3 regions of the Pseudomonas sp. NFXW11 genome follow, and region 3 is predicted to be linked to each of the others. Evidence: riboswitches for the same ligand, from Rfam matches in the RefSeq annotation. Region 3 holds a riboswitch; each other region holds the start of a gene.

Region 1 (4,869 bases), on a different contig from region 3:
TGGATGCGCAGAAACTCGGCGCCATCTGGATAGTTGCGGGGCTGGTGTACCTGTTCCTGCTGAACAAGCTTGGCAGCGGCGCCGCCCTGCCCGACCCGCTCAAGCAATAAGCAACAAGCATCTCCCGCGCGATGCAGGATGGCCTCGCGCGCCCTCCAAGGCCGCCGCCAGAGCGGCCCGAGGTCGGCCGCAGCATGCTGCGGCCCTGGAACTGCGTGGAACCCGACAGTGATGTCCGGCCAGTGCTCGCCCCCGTGGCGAGCGGCCCTTGATACAGGAGTACCCCCATGCTGGCCTTGCGTCCCGTGGTGTTGTCCGATCTGCCCCAACTCCAGCACCTGGTGCGTGGCCGCCTGCTGGGCGTGACCTCCCTGGTGGACGATCAACACTACCTGCGGGAAAAAATCCTCGACTCCCAGGCGTCCTTCGCCAAGCCCCAGGCCAGCCAGGGCCCGGAAAACTACTTCCTGGTGCTCGAAGACCCGGCCAGCGGCCAGTTGCACGGCTGCTCCGATATCCTCGCCACTGCGGGCTTTGCCAGCCCCTTCTACAGCCTGCGCAACCGGCCCTTTATCAGCAGCTCCCGGGAGCTCGACATCGAGCACGCGGTGCCAACCCTGTCGCTGTGCCAGGACCTCAGCGAACAGACCCTGTTGCGCAGCTACCATATCGACCCGGCGCTGGCGGGCACGCCCCTGGCACAACTGACCTCGCGCGCACGCCTGCTGTTGATCGCCGCGCACCCCGAGCGCTTCGCCGACAGCTGCATCAGCGAGATCGTCGGCTACAGCGATGCCAGCGGCCACTCGCCGTTCTGGGCCGCGGTGGGCCAGCACTTCTTCGACCTGCCCTACGTCGAGGCCGAGCGCCTGTGCGCCTTGCAGGGCCGCGGTTTTCTCGCCGAGCTGATGCCGCAGTACCCGCTGTATATCCCGATGCTGGCGCAAACCGCCCAGGACTGCATCGGGCGCATTCACCCCGAGGCCCGGGAAGCCTGCGACATCCTGGTGGATGAAGGTTTTGCCCCCACCCAGTACGTCGACCTGTTCGATGCCGGGCCAACCCTGCAGGCGCGCACCCAGGAGCTGCGCTCGATCATCCAGAGCCGGGTTGCCAGCAGCTACCTGTGCACCCAGAGCGGCCAGGGCCGCCCGTGGCTGCTGAGCAACGAGCGGTTGCAGGGTTTTCGGGCGATAGTCGCGCTCCTCGACGAAGCCCCGGGCGATGTGGTCGGCCTCGACGCGGCGATGCTCCAGGCCCTGCAACTGGCCCCGGGCGAAGCGGTGCGAGGCATCGCCCTATGAGTTGCCCCCCAATGATCCACGGAGCGGCGCAATGATTGTGCGACCGATCCGCCTCGCCGATGTGCCGGCGGTGCTGGCCCTGCTCGACGGCAGTTGCCGTGGGCTGAACGACCTGTCCAGCGATCCCGGGCGCCTGACCCAGCGAGTGCGCTGGGCCCAGCGCGCCTTTGCCGGCCAGGTGGAACGGGCCGATGCCGACTACCTGTTTGTGCTCGAGGACGACGAGCAGCAAGTGATCGGCATCTGCGGCCTGAGCGGGGCGATTGGCCTGCGCGAACCCAGCTACAACTACCGAGTTGGCATCACCCGCGGCCGGGCCCCGGAGCTGGGCATCGAGAAGCAGATCCCGACCCTGTTCCTGTGTAACGAGATGACCGGGCAATCCCTGCTCTGCTCGCTGTTCCTGCGCCGCGACCAGCGCCGGGGCGACACCGGCCGCTTGCTGTCCAGCGCGCGCCTGCTGTTCGTCGCCGAATACCCGGCGCTGTTCGGCGACAAGCTGGTGGCCGAACTGCGCGGCCAGGTCGATAGCCAGGGTCGCTCGCCGTTCTGGGACAGCCTGGGGCGGCACTTCTTCAAGATGGATTTCCACCAGGCCAATCGCCTGTCCAGCCATGGCGGCAAGGCCTTCATCGCCGAACTGATGCCGCGCCAGCCGCTCTACACCTGCCTGCTCAGCCCCGAGGCGCAAGCCGCTATCGGCCAGGCCCACCACAGCACCGCGCAGGCGGTGAGCCTGCTGCGCGACGAAGGCTTCAGCCACCAGGGCTGCATCGACATCTTCGACGGCGGGCCGCTGCTCGAAGCCGAAGTGGCGAAAATCCGCAGCGTGCGCGAGAGCCAGACCCTGCCCCTGCTGGTGGGCACCCCGGACGACCAGGCACCGCTGTGGCTGATCCACAACCGGCGCCTGGAAAGCTGCCGCATCACCGCCGCCCCCGGGCGCCTGGTGTCCGGCTGCCTGCTGGTGGACCGCCTCACCGCCAAGCGCCTGCAACTGCAACCAGGCGACACAGTGAGAGCAGTGCAAGCGGCAAGCTTCAAGCTGCAAGCGTAGAGCTCGAAGCAACAGCTTCTGGTTTGCAGCTTGCCGCTTGGAGCTCGCAGCTTTGCTGCGTAATATGCCCGCAGTTTCAGGTGCCCCATGCCGCCGTGCATGGGGTGAAACGGGAAACCGGTGCGCCCTCTTCCAGGGCCAGTCCGGTGCTGCCCCCGCAACGGTAAGCGAGTGCTGCATCCAACACGCCACTGTACCTACAGGTATGGGAAGGCGGATGCCGCCAGCCTCGCAAGCCCGGAGACCGGCCTGCAACTTCTGTTTGGCAATCCTGCGGTGGGCGGGCATGGGCCGGTATGGTCGCGTGCGCGTGGCCGCTACCTTCGTCCTGCGTGCTTCCCGAAAACACTTTCGAGAAGACCAAGAATGACAACCTTCAACACCTTCCTTGCGCGCGACTGGCGCGCCCCGCGCCGCACCTTCGGCGGCGCCCTGCTCGGCTGCCTGATCAGCCCCCAACTGCTGGCCGACGACAACAGCCTGAAACTGCAAGAGCAATTCGTTTCCGCACCGTCGGTGGAATCCACCACCGTGGCCGAGATGGCCCAGTACGGCAGCAAGGTGGAGATCATCGACCGCCAGCAGATCGAACGCGCCGGCCCCAGCAGCGACATCACCCGGGTGCTGCAGATGTACGTACCGGGCCTCTACGTGGCGCCGAAGAACGGCCCCTTCGACTACGGCACCTACTCCCTGCTGGGCGGCCGCAACGACGACACCCTGATCCTGCTGGACGGCGTGCGCCTGAACAACCGCCTGTACGGCGGCCTGTACCTGGATACCCTGCCGGCCAACGCCATTGAGCGCATCGAAGTGCTCAAGGGCGGCCAGAGCCTGCTGTTCGGCACCCAAGCGGTGTCCGGGGTGATCAATATCGTCACCCGCAGCCCGCAGACCCGCGACGCCTCCGGCGAGGTCAACCTGGGCCTGGACAGCTTCATGGGCAGAAGCGGCGATGCCCGCGTCGAGCGCATCCTTAGCAACGGCCTGGGCGACCTGGGCCTGCTGGCCTATATCAGCCACAACGTCTCCGACGGCTACCAGCCGTTTCGCAACAGCGCCTACAACGCCAACACCCGCGAGAAGAAACGCGCCTACGAGGTGACCACCTTCGGCGCCAAGGCGATCCAGGGGTTGGGGGATGATTCGCGCCTGGAACTGTTCTACCAGTACAGCGACGCCAACCTGGATTTCGCCCGCCCGCTGAACAACAAGAAGACCACCAACGACCGCATCCAGCAGATCGCCACCGCCACCTTCGAACAGCGCCCGAGCGAGCGCTTCAGCTACTTCGTCAAGGGCCATATCAACGACTGGGACACCCGCTACACCCGCATCAACAGCACCAGCAGCGGCGCCACCCAAGTGATCAACCACAACGACTACTGGGGCTTCACCGACTGGGGCCTGCAGGCCGAGGGCAAGGCCGAGCTGGACGGCGGCCATGTGCTGGTGTTCGGCAGCGACAACCAGTGGTTCAAGGGCCAGGACGACGTACTGAAAATCGACGACAACAAGGCCCAGGCCAATGCCCTGTACACCCAGTTGCGCCCAGTGTTCGAGGCCCTGCCCGACTGGCATCCGAGCATCGGCGTGCGCCACGAGAAAATCAGCGGCGGCGAAAGCGCCACGGTGGGCATGCTCACCTCGCTGTACGACCTGACCCCCAACTGGCAACTGCGCGGCCAGTTCGGCAGCGCCTTCAAGCTGCCCAATGCCGAGCAGCTGTTCGCCAACGAAGAGGATGAAAAGGGCAACCGCAACCTCAAGCCGGAAAAGAGTGTGAATGCCGAGCTGGGCCTGGACTACAAGGGCCGCCTGCTGGCCGGCGAGTTCAACGCCAGCACCACGGTATTCCAGCGCAAGATCGACGACCTGATCGCCCTCGATGGCATCCACTGGGCCAATGGCGAAGGCCGGATCAAGGTACGCGGCATCGAGGTCGACGGGCGCTGGCAATTCAGCCCGCAGTGGACCCTCTCGGCCGACATGACCCGCAACCTGGTGGAGTCGCGCAACGGCGTGACCCTGAGCAATATCCCCGGCTTCTTCGCCCGCTCGCGGCTGGGCTTCGAATCCCAGGATCGGATGTGGGGCCTGGGCGGCGCGATCCGCTACATCGGCCAGATCAACAGCCCGAAAAAAGTCGACTACGGCCACTATTCGGTGGTGGACGCCGACGCCTACCGCTACCTCGACGCGGCCCAGCAGCACCGCCTGAGCCTGCTGGTGGAAAACCTCTTCGACCGCGACTACAGCACCAGCATCGCCAGCAACAACCCACGGGTGGACAACCTGGGACGGCCCTTCACCACCGAGGTGCGCTACACCTACCGCTTCTGAGGACAGCAGCCATGCACAAGGATTATCAACGAGTGCTTTTTGTCGGCCCCGGCCTGCTCGCCGGCGCCCTCGGCGAAGCCTTTCGCCGCGAGCTGGCGGTGCTGCGCGGTAACGACGCCAGCACCCGGGTGATCGACACCCTGGACGGTTTCGACAGCCTCTGGG
Region 2 (4,869 bases), on a different contig from region 3:
AAGGGCGCTTCGTGCATGCCCCGGCCACGGGCGGTACGGTGAAGCTCGACAGCCTGTCCAAGGCCTATTGGCAGAAAGCCTATCTGGGTGCCAAGCGCGTGCTGCAGCCGGAACATCTGGCGCACAATCCCTAGTCCTCTTCAGTCGAGGTTCTCGTGACCGCCCGTACGCTCAACCTCGACGATGCCCTCTACCAATACCTGCTGGACGTTTCCCTGCGTGAAACGCCGTTGCTGCGGCGTCTGCGGGATGAAACCCAGGCGCTGCCCAATGCCCGCTGGCAAATAGCGCCGGAGCAGGGCCAGTTTCTCGCCTTGCTGATCCAGCTGATCGGCGCCCGGCAGGTGCTGGAGGTGGGCACCTTCACTGGCTACAGCGCCTTGTGCATGGCTCAGGCGTTGCCTGATGAGGGGTCGCTGATCTGTTGCGATATTCCAGGCGACTACAACGCCACGGCGCGTCGCTACTGGCAGGAGGCGGGGCTGGAACAGTGCATCGACCTGCGCCTGGCACCTGCCTTGGAAACCCTGGGCGATCTGGAGCGGGCAGGGCAGCAGGGCTCTTTCGATCTGATCTTTATCGATGCCGACAAAGCCAACTATCCGGCGTACCTGGAGTCGGCCCTGCGCCTGCTGCGGGTCGGCGGCCTGGTGGTGTTCGATAACACCTTGTGGAGTGGGCGGGTGCTGGAACAGCACGCTGCCAGTGAGGATACCCGGGCCATCCAGGCGCTCAATCGCGCCTTGAAGGATGACCCGCGCATCGATCTGTCACTGCTGCCCTTGGGAGACGGCCTGACCCTGTGCCGCAAGCGCTGAATTCAAGGCGCCTTGGCGGCGGATACACGCCAGATCTTGTTGCCCACATCATCGGCCACCAGCAAATCCCCTTGCCGATCTATCACCACCCCGACCGGGCGTCCCATGGCTTTGTCATCGGCGCTGAGAAAGCCGCTGAGCACGTCAATCGGCTTGCCTTGAGGGTGACCCGCGCTGAAGGGCACGAAAATCACCTTGTAGCCGCTCAGGGGCTTGCGGTTCCAGGAGCCGTGCTGGCCGACAAAGGCGCCTTTGGTGAAGGGCGCGGGCAGCTTGCTGCCCTCGGCGAACGCCAGCCCCAGTGAGGCGGTGTGTGGTCCCACGGCGTAGTCCGGGGCAATCGCCTTGGCCACCAGTTCCGGGTTCTGCGGCTCGACTCGCACATCCACATGTTGCCCGTAGTAGCTGTAGGGCCAGCCATAGAAGGCGCCGTCCTTGACCGAGGTGATGTAGTCCGGCACCAGGTCGCTGCCGATCTCATCCCTTTCGTTCACCGCCGTCCATAGCGCGCCACTGACCGGCTCCCAGGCCAGGCCATTGGGGTTGCGCAGGCCGGTGGCGAACAGGCGGTGCTGGCCGCTGGCACGGTCCACTTCCCAGATCGCCGCCCGGCCCTGTTCCTGGTCCATGCCGTTTTCCCCGACGTTGCTGTTGGAGCCGGTGGTGACATAGAGCTTGCTGCCGTCCTTGCTGGCGATGACGTTCTTGGTCCAGTGGTGGTTGAGCGTGCCGCCAGGCAGGTCGACGACCTTGGTCGCGGCGGCGCTGATCCGAGTGTCACCGTTGTGGTAGGGGAAGCGCAGCAATTTGTCGGTGTCCGCTATATACAGGTCATTGCCCACCAGGGTCATGCCGAACGGCGAGTTGAGATTCTCCAGAAAGGTGCTACGGGTTTCCGCCACGCCATCATGATCCGCATCCCGCAGCAGGGTGATGCGATTGGCGCTGGGCACTGCGGCGCCGGCCCGGCCCATGACCTTGCCGGCGATCCAGCCGCGAAGGCCCTGGTTGTCATCGGGTTTGGGCGGCGCGTTGGTCTCTGCCACCAGCACATCGCCATTGGGCAGCACATAGAGCCAGCGTGGATGATCGAGGTTCTCGGCGAAGGCATTGACCTGGGTGCCGGCAGCCGCCAAAGGCTTGGCATCCTTGGGCCAGCCGATGGCCGGGGCGATGTTTACCGTGGGAATCAGTGTGGGGTTGGGTTGCGGCAAGCTGGGGTTGGGCCCGGTGCCATCGGCGACCTGCAGGCTGGACGTTTCGCCGCAGGCGGCAAGGCCGGCGGCGATGGCGACAAGCAAGGTGTGTTGAAGCTTGAACATGCTGATTTCCCTATGAATGCACAGACGTCGTAGTCATAGAGAAGCATAGCCAGCGGATAGTTGCCCTTGTCTAGCGGGCTTCCTTGAACAGTACCGCGACCCCGGGATGGTAGTTGCCGGCTTCGCTGTGCAGCTTGCGGTAGGCATAGGGGAAGTACCAGGCCACTGCGCAGCAGTGTTCCTTCTGCAGGTCGTCGAGCATGTCCTGGAGTTCTTCCGGGGTGGCGCTGTGCTGGGCCTTCTGCGGGGCGACGAACAGGCAGCCGAGCTTCAGGTCGCTGGCATAGCTGATTTTCTTCGCGTCGTTGGCAATGTCCTGCAGGGCTTGGGTCAGTTGCAGGCTGTTGACCCGTGGCCAGCGCTGGGTGGCCTGGATATAGGCGCGTTCTTCCTTGGTGGCCAGGTAGAGGTCGGTACGGGCATTGCGTGCGCCTTCTTCCTGCTGTTTCTTGCTGGGGCTGTGCTCCAGGCTGACCATCTCGGCCATCCAGGCGGCGGCGGAGAGCAAGCCCAGGTTGGCCTGTTCGTCGAACCAGTAAGGGGTTTCATTATCGCCGCGCACTGCGTTGTAGCGGTCAATGCAATCGAACCAGCGTTCCAGCATCGGTCGCAGGAATTCCAGCTTTGGATTGCTGATGATCATGCCTTGCATCGAACTCACCCCTTATTGTTGTGTGGCAGGACTGTTGATTTTGGATTGTGGCTATTTGATATCAGTGCTCTGAGTGTGGCACAAGTTTGGCGTCATTTTGTTGATGCAGTGCAATTTTCCGTTGCTTGTTGCGGCCGGCTTCAATTGACGCTCCACCCCCGACCCCTTAACCTTCGCGACTTGTTTCAGGTGCTCTGTGGCCGAGGGTCGACAGAGTGAAACAGGGAAGCCGGTCAGGGCCTGTTCCAGCGATGGAGCCGACGACGATTCCGGCGCTGCCCCCGCAACGGTAGATGAGTCAAGACTGCGCCTGATGCCACTGTGTCAAACCACACGGGAAGGCGCGCAGTCCGGCAGCGATGCCCCTCATGAGCCCGGAGACCGGCCTGATCCATCCAACGGCATCACGGTGGGCGATGCCAGGCTAGCGCCGTCCCGGTCTTTTCCTGCCCGCCGTTCCCCTGTCTCAATGGAGAGCAGCCCCATGAGTGAATCCCCCGATCGTGACGAGCGCCATCTGGCGCGCATGTTGCGCAAGAAAGCCGTGATCGACGAACGCATTGCCAACTCGCCCAATGAGTGCGGGCTGCTGCTGGTGCTGACCGGCAACGGCAAAGGCAAGAGCAGTTCGGCCTTCGGCATGCTGGCGCGTTCCATGGGCCATGGCATGCGCTGTGGCGTGGTGCAGTTCATCAAGGGGCGCAACAGCACGGGCGAAGAGCTGTTTTTTCGGCGTTTCCCCGAGCAAGTGCGGTTCCATGTGATGGGCGAGGGCTTTACCTGGGAAACCCAGGATCGCCAGCGCGATATCGCCGCCGCGGAAGCGGCCTGGGCCGTTTCCAAGGAGCTGCTGAGGGATCCGGAGATTGGCCTGGTGGTGCTCGATGAACTGAACATCGCCCTCAAGCATGGCTACCTCGACCTGGACCAGGTGCTCAGCGACTTGCAGGCTCGTCCGCCGATGCAGCATGTGGTGGTGACTGGCCGCGGGGCCAAGCCGGAACTGATCGAGCTGGCGGACACCGTCACCGAAATGGGCATGCTCAAGCACGCGTTCCAGGCCGGTATCAAGGCGCAGAAAGGTGTTGAGCTGTGAGTGTGAAACCATGACCGATGTTCGTCATTGCCCGGCGGTGCTGATCGCCGCTCCGGCCTCTGGCCAGGGCAAGACTACCGTGACCGCCGCCCTGGCCCGCCTGCACCGCAATCAGGGGCGCAAGGTTCGGGTGTTCAAGTGCGGTCCGGATTTTCTCGACCCGATGATTCTCGAACGTGCCAGCGGTGCCCCGGTGTACCAGTTGGACATGTGGATGGTGGGTGAGCAGGAAAGCCGCCGCCTGCTCTGGGAAGCCGCCGCTGAAGCCGACCTGATCCTGATCGAGGGGGTCATGGGGCTGTTCGATGGCACGCCATCCAGTGCCGACCTGGCGCGGCATTTCGGCGTGCCGGTGCTGGCGGTGATCGACGGCACCGCCATGGCCCAGACCTTCGGCGCCCTGGCCCTGGGCCTGGCGCGCTATCAGCCGGACCTGCCATTCGCCGGAGTGCTGGCCAACCGGGTCGGCACCTTGCGCCATGCGCAGTTGCTCGAGGGCAGCCTGACCGAAGGCCTGCGCTGGTATGGCGCCTTGTCCCGGGAGACCGGGATCGAGCTGCCCAGCCGCCACCTGGGGCTGGTGCAAGCCAGCGAGTTGAACGACCTGGACCTGCGCCTGGATGTGGCCGCTCAGGCCCTGGCCGACAGTTGCCAGGTAGCGCTGCCACCGGCCGTGGGTTTCGCCGCGCCAACCCCCGTGGCTTGCCTGCCATTGCTGGATGGCGTGCGCATTGCCGTGGCCCGGGATGAAGCCTTCGCCTTCACCTACGGTGCCAGCCTCGACCTGCTGCGCGCCATGGGCGCGCAACTGAGTTTCTTCTCGCCGATCCACGATGCCGAGCTGCCCGACGCCGACAGCCTGTACCTGCCTGGCGGCTACCCGGAGCTGCATCATCAGGCCCTGGCACGGAACACTTCGATGCTTGCGGCCATTCGTGCCCATCATCAAGCGGGAAAACCGCTGCTGGCCGAGTGCGGCGG
Region 3 (4,869 bases):
ACGGTGATCAGCTCCGGGTCGCCGGGGCCGGCGCCGATGAAATAGACGGTCATGCCGTGGTCCTGTGCAAAAGGGGCGGGAGCGGGGCTTCAGATGAGCAACGCTCATGATCAAGGGCGGGGATTATCGGCGATTTCAGCGCCAGGCGGCCATGGCCAGGGTGGCCTGGGCGTATTTTTGCCGGGTAATCAGCAGTTGCACCGGGGCCGGATGCAACTGTTCGGCCATGGCCAGGGCCGCGCTTTCGGCCACCCCGTAGCAGCCGGTGCGTTCGTAGGCGATCTGCGAACGATGGCTCAGGCGCAGGGCGTAGGGCGCCAGTTGCGCACTGCTGAAACAGGTCAGCGGCAGCCTCAGCTGTTCGGCCAGTTGCAGCAGGCCCGGTTCGCTGCGCTTCAGGTCGATGCTGGCCAGGGCCGCCAGTTGCCGATGCTCCAGGCGATGGGCGGCAAGCACCTGTTCCAGCAACTCGCGCAGCGTGCTCGCCGGGCAGCCTTTCTGGCAGCCCAGGCCGACCACCAGGGTCGGCGCTGCGCGGGTTGCGATCATGCCGAGTAGCGGTCGCGACGGAACAGCCAGGCGCTGATCAGTCCCAGGGCCAGCCAGAAAGCGGCGTTGGTCAGTTGCGAGGCGATCTTGAACTGCGCTTCCAGCGCCTCTGGCGCCAGCATCGAGTGCACTTCCGGCTGTGGCGCGCCGATTACATGGGGCACCACCAGGATCGCCGCGCCCAGGGCTTTGAGCAGCCAGTTGCCGGCGAACACCATCAGCGCGATGCCCACTGCGGTGGAGGCGGCAGTACCGACCCACCAGATCTGCCGCTGCACCAGGTCGGCGGCGGCGGTGCCCGGCAGCTCCGGCGGCAGGCCCAGGGTTGGCGCCAGGCAGAAGGTGGCGTAACCGGCCAGGCCCCAGAGCAGGCCCTGGGAGGTGCGGTTGGGCGCGCGCAGGGTGTAGAGGCCGGCCAGCATCAGGGCGAAGCCCACGGCCACCACCAGGTTGCCGCCGGTGGTGGACAGCACGCGCTGCCAGCCGTCTTCCGGTTCCCAGGCTTCGGCGTCGTGGCTATGGCCGGCCATGGCGCCTTCGGCATGTTGATGAACTTCGGCCGCCGGGGCCTTCTCGTAGGTTTCCGCCTGGAGAATCAGCGGGGCGACCCAGAAGCTTTGCAGCAGGGTCAGCAGCAGGGCGGCCAGCAGGCCGGTGAAGCCTGCAGTCTGGGCAATGCGCTTGAACATGGCGGCAGGTCTCAGTGGCAAGGGAAGGCGGCGCTGTGGCGGGTGTCGTGGGCGGCGTTGTGCACCGCTTCGATATGCGAGAAACCGGCGAAGTACACCAGGCAGGCGCCGAGGATCGAGGCGCTGATGGCGGCCACCAGGCGCTGGCCCAGGGTGCTGGTGCTGCTGGCGGAATGGCTGCTGGTGCTGCTGATGATCGACATGGCGCTTCCCTCTGGAATGTCAGCGGCAAGCGGCGCAGGAAAACCCCGCGTGAGGCCCACGCAGGGTTTGCAACAGCGCCCGCCCACCGCGGGTTTGTTATTTGGTATTGCGGGCCGGTCTCCGGGCTCGCGAGGGGCAGGGGCCGTGTCTGTCATGCACGCCATGCCGGCAAGTGTCGCCTTCCCATGCACTGGGCACAGTGGCTTTGACACTTCGCTCGCTTACCGTTGCGGGGGCAGCATCGGACTGGCACGGCCTGTTCAAGCCCGTGATTCACCGATTTCCCGTTTCACCCTGTGAAGGGCACCCGTAACAAGTTGTGTAGGAGATCATGGGCGGGGCAGGGCCGTCAATTGCCGATTGACCGCCCCCCGCGCTCTGCGTAGCCTTGCGCGATTGAGGTTCTTTGGCCCTGAGCCGGAGCTAAGATGGGAACGCGGTTCAAGCCGCGGCTGCCCCCGCAACTGTGAAGGGTTTGATTTCTGCAAGGCCACTGCAAGCGCGTCCAGGACGCCAGCGGGAAGGCGCAGGAACCGTCAGTCCAATGACTGGCCAGCCCCCAGCCAGGAGACCTGCCTCGATCCAAGACTTTCACTACAACCGGGCGGGGTGATCCGGTGGCGAAATCTCCGCGCGCCTTCGCGCTGCGGTTCTCGTCTCCTATGCCCGCCACCTTTGCCAAGGGGCATCCGATGAAAACACTGGCCAAACTCCCTGTCACCATCGTCACCGGCTTCCTTGGTTCGGGTAAGACCACCCTGCTGCGGCACATGCTGGACAACGCCCAGGGGCGGCGCATCGCGGTGATCGTCAACGAGTTCGGCGAGCTGGGCATCGACGGCGAAATTCTCAAGCAGTGCTCCATCGGCTGCACCGAGGAAGAGGCCAGTGGCCGGGTCTATGAGCTGGCCAACGGCTGCCTGTGTTGCACCGTGCAGGAAGAGTTCTTCCCGGTGATGCGCGAGCTGGTGGCGCGCCGTGGCGATCTCGACCATATCCTTATCGAAACCAGTGGCCTGGCCTTGCCCAAGCCCCTGGTGCAGGCCTTCCAGTGGCCGGAAATCCGTAGCGCCTGCACTGTGGATGCGGTGATCACCGTGGTCGACAGCCCGGCCGTGGCCGCCGGCACCTTCGCCGCCTTCCCCGATCAAGTGGACGCCCAGCGCAAGCTCGACCCCAACCTGGACCACGAATCGCCCCTGCATGAGCTGTTCGCCGACCAACTGTCCAGCGCCGACCTGGTGATTCTCAACAAGACCGACCTGATCAACCCCGCAGACCTGGCCAAGGTGCGCCTGGAAGTGGCCGAGGAGCTGCCGCCGGCGGTCAAGGTCATCGAAGCCAGCAGCGGTCGCCTGCCGCTGGACGTGTTGCTGGGCCTGGGCGCCGGTTCCGAGGAACATATCGATGGCCGCCACAGCCACCACGACCATCACCACGACGGCGATGACGATCACGACGACCACGATCACGACGCCTTCGACTCGATCTCCATCGAACTGCCCGAGGCCGATGAAAGCCTGCTGCTGGACGCCCTGACCCAACTGGTGGTCAAGCACGGCATCCTCCGGGTCAAGGGCTTCGCGGCCATCCCCGGCAAGCCGATGCGCCTGCTGATCCAGGGCGTGGGCACCCGTTTCGACAAGCACTTCGACCGTAAGTGGGGCGCCGACGAAGCCCGCACCACGCGCCTGGTGCTGATCGGCCAGGAGCTGGACGCCGCCCAGCTGGAAGCGCAACTGCGCGCCGCCCTCGGCGCCTGACCCATGCACCTGCTCAGGACCCAGCCCGGTGGTTTCGTCTCGGATGACAACATTGCCGACCTTGGACAAACCCCCGCCGAGCTGGTGATCCTGTGCAGCGGCGATTCCAGCCTGGCGTTGCTGGCGGAGGCCGCCGAGCAATTGCCCGCGGACTACCCCAGCCTGCGCCTGGCCAACCCCATGCAGGTGCAGAACCACGCCTCGGTGGACCTTTATGTCGACCAGGTGCTGCGCCACGCCAAGCTGATTCTGATTTCCCTGCACGGCGGCATTGCCTATTGGCGCTATGGCGTCGAGCAACTGGTGGAGCTGTCGCGGCGCGGTGTGCAGTTGATCCTGATGCCGGGGGACGACCGCCCCGACCCGGAACTCAGCGACCTGAGCACCTTGCCAGCCGCCGAGCGCGACCGCCTGTGGCAGTTTCTGCGCCAGGGCGGGCGCGACAACGCGCTGAATTTCTACCGTTGCCTGGCCGGCCTGCTGGGCCGCGACTACCCCTGGGATGAACCCCAGGCCCTGCCACGCACGGCGATCTACCACCCCCTTAAAAGCCAGGCGAGCCTCGGCCACTGGCAAGCCGACTGGCAGCCCGGGCAGGCGGTGGCGGCCTTGCTGTTCTACCGCTCTCACCTGCAGGCGGCCAATACCGCCTTTATCGATCTGTTCTGCCAGCGCCTGCAGGCCGCGGGGCTCAACCCGCTGCCGATCGCTGTGGCCAGCCTCAAGGAACCCGGCTGCCTGAGCCAGGTCGAAGACTGGCTGGAACAGGCCGGTGCCGGGGTGATCATCAACACCACCGGGTTTGCCCAGTCCAGCCCGGAGGCCCCGCACCTGCGGCCGTTCCGCCGTGATATCCCGGTGCTCCAGGCGATTTGCGCCCAGGACAACGAACCCGGCTGGCGGGACAGCGAACAGGGCCTGGGCCCGCGGGACCTGGCCATGCACATCGCCTTGCCGGAGCTCGACGGGCGCATCATCACCCGGCCCATCAGCTTCAAGGACCTGGCCTGGCGCAGCGAGCGCAGCCAGTCGGACGTGGTCTGCTACCGCGGCCAGCCCGAGCGCATGGATTTCGTTGCCGAGCTGGCGCGGCGCTGGGTCGAGCTGGGGCGTTTACCCAATGGCGAAAAACGCATCGCCCTGGTGCTGGCCAACTACCCGACCCGGGATGGCCGCATCGGCAACGGCGTGGGCCTGGACACCCCGGCGGCGGCGCTGAATATCCTCAGGGCCCTGCAGGCCGAGGGCTATCCGCTGGCGAGCGAACTGCCGGCCAGCGGCACCGAGCTGATCCAGCAGTTGCTGGGCGGGGTCAGCAACGACCTGGAAAGCCTCGACCTGCGGCCCTGCCAGCAAAGCCTGGCGATGGACGACTACCTGCGGATGTTCCAAGCCCTGCCCGAGGCCAACCGCCAAGCAGTGCTGGAGCGCTGGGGCCCGCCACAGCAGGACCCGATGTGCCGCGATGGGCGGTTGATGGTGGCCGGCCTGCGCCTGGGCCTGAGCTTTGTCGGCATCCAGCCGGCCCGGGGCTATCAAGTGGACCCCAGCGCGGTGTACCACGACCCGGACCTGGTGCCGCCCCACGGCTACCTGGCGTTCTACTTCTGGTTGCGCCAGGTGTACGGCGCCCATGGGGTGATCCATGTCGGCAAGCACGGCAA

Evidence for each region. A riboswitch is a leader RNA that binds a small molecule or an ion and turns the genes downstream of it on or off. The one in region 3 is predicted to bind cobalamin.
Region 1: another riboswitch for cobalamin. It lies ahead of J4P02_RS23300 (TonB-dependent receptor plug domain-containing protein); the one in region 3 lies ahead of cobW (cobalamin biosynthesis protein CobW).
Region 2: another riboswitch for cobalamin. It lies ahead of cobO (cob(I)yrinic acid a,c-diamide adenosyltransferase); the one in region 3 lies ahead of cobW (cobalamin biosynthesis protein CobW).

What each region holds. Positions count from the first base shown of each region.
Region 1 covers NZ_JAGEKI010000017.1:5,394-10,262, forward strand. The annotation lists gene J4P02_RS23285 (APC family permease) at 1-110, shown strand, start outside; gene J4P02_RS23290 (arginine N-succinyltransferase) at 288-1,304, shown strand; gene J4P02_RS23295 (arginine N-succinyltransferase) at 1,336-2,361, shown strand; cobalamin riboswitch at 2,423-2,628, shown strand; gene J4P02_RS23300 (TonB-dependent receptor plug domain-containing protein) at 2,728-4,704, shown strand; gene J4P02_RS23305 ((2Fe-2S) ferredoxin domain-containing protein) at 4,716-4,869, shown strand, end outside.
Region 2 covers NZ_JAGEKI010000028.1:45,297-50,165, forward strand. The annotation lists gene J4P02_RS29180 (C40 family peptidase) at 1-134, shown strand, start outside; gene J4P02_RS29185 (O-methyltransferase) at 156-818, shown strand; gene J4P02_RS29190 (PQQ-dependent sugar dehydrogenase) at 821-2,140, opposite strand; gene J4P02_RS29195 (hypothetical protein) at 2,211-2,792, opposite strand; cobalamin riboswitch at 2,963-3,196, shown strand; gene cobO (cob(I)yrinic acid a,c-diamide adenosyltransferase) at 3,277-3,888, shown strand; gene J4P02_RS29205 (cobyrinate a,c-diamide synthase) at 3,899-4,869, shown strand, end outside.
Region 3 covers NZ_JAGEKI010000014.1:140,832-145,700, reverse strand. The annotation lists gene cobM (precorrin-4 C(11)-methyltransferase) at 1-53, opposite strand, end outside; gene J4P02_RS21225 (cobalamin biosynthesis protein) at 136-549, opposite strand; gene J4P02_RS21220 (CbtA family protein) at 546-1,238, opposite strand; gene J4P02_RS21215 (CbtB domain-containing protein) at 1,250-1,441, opposite strand; cobalamin riboswitch at 1,537-1,768, opposite strand; cobalamin riboswitch at 1,825-2,036, shown strand; gene cobW (cobalamin biosynthesis protein CobW) at 2,135-3,205, shown strand; gene cobN (cobaltochelatase subunit CobN) at 3,209-4,869, shown strand, end outside.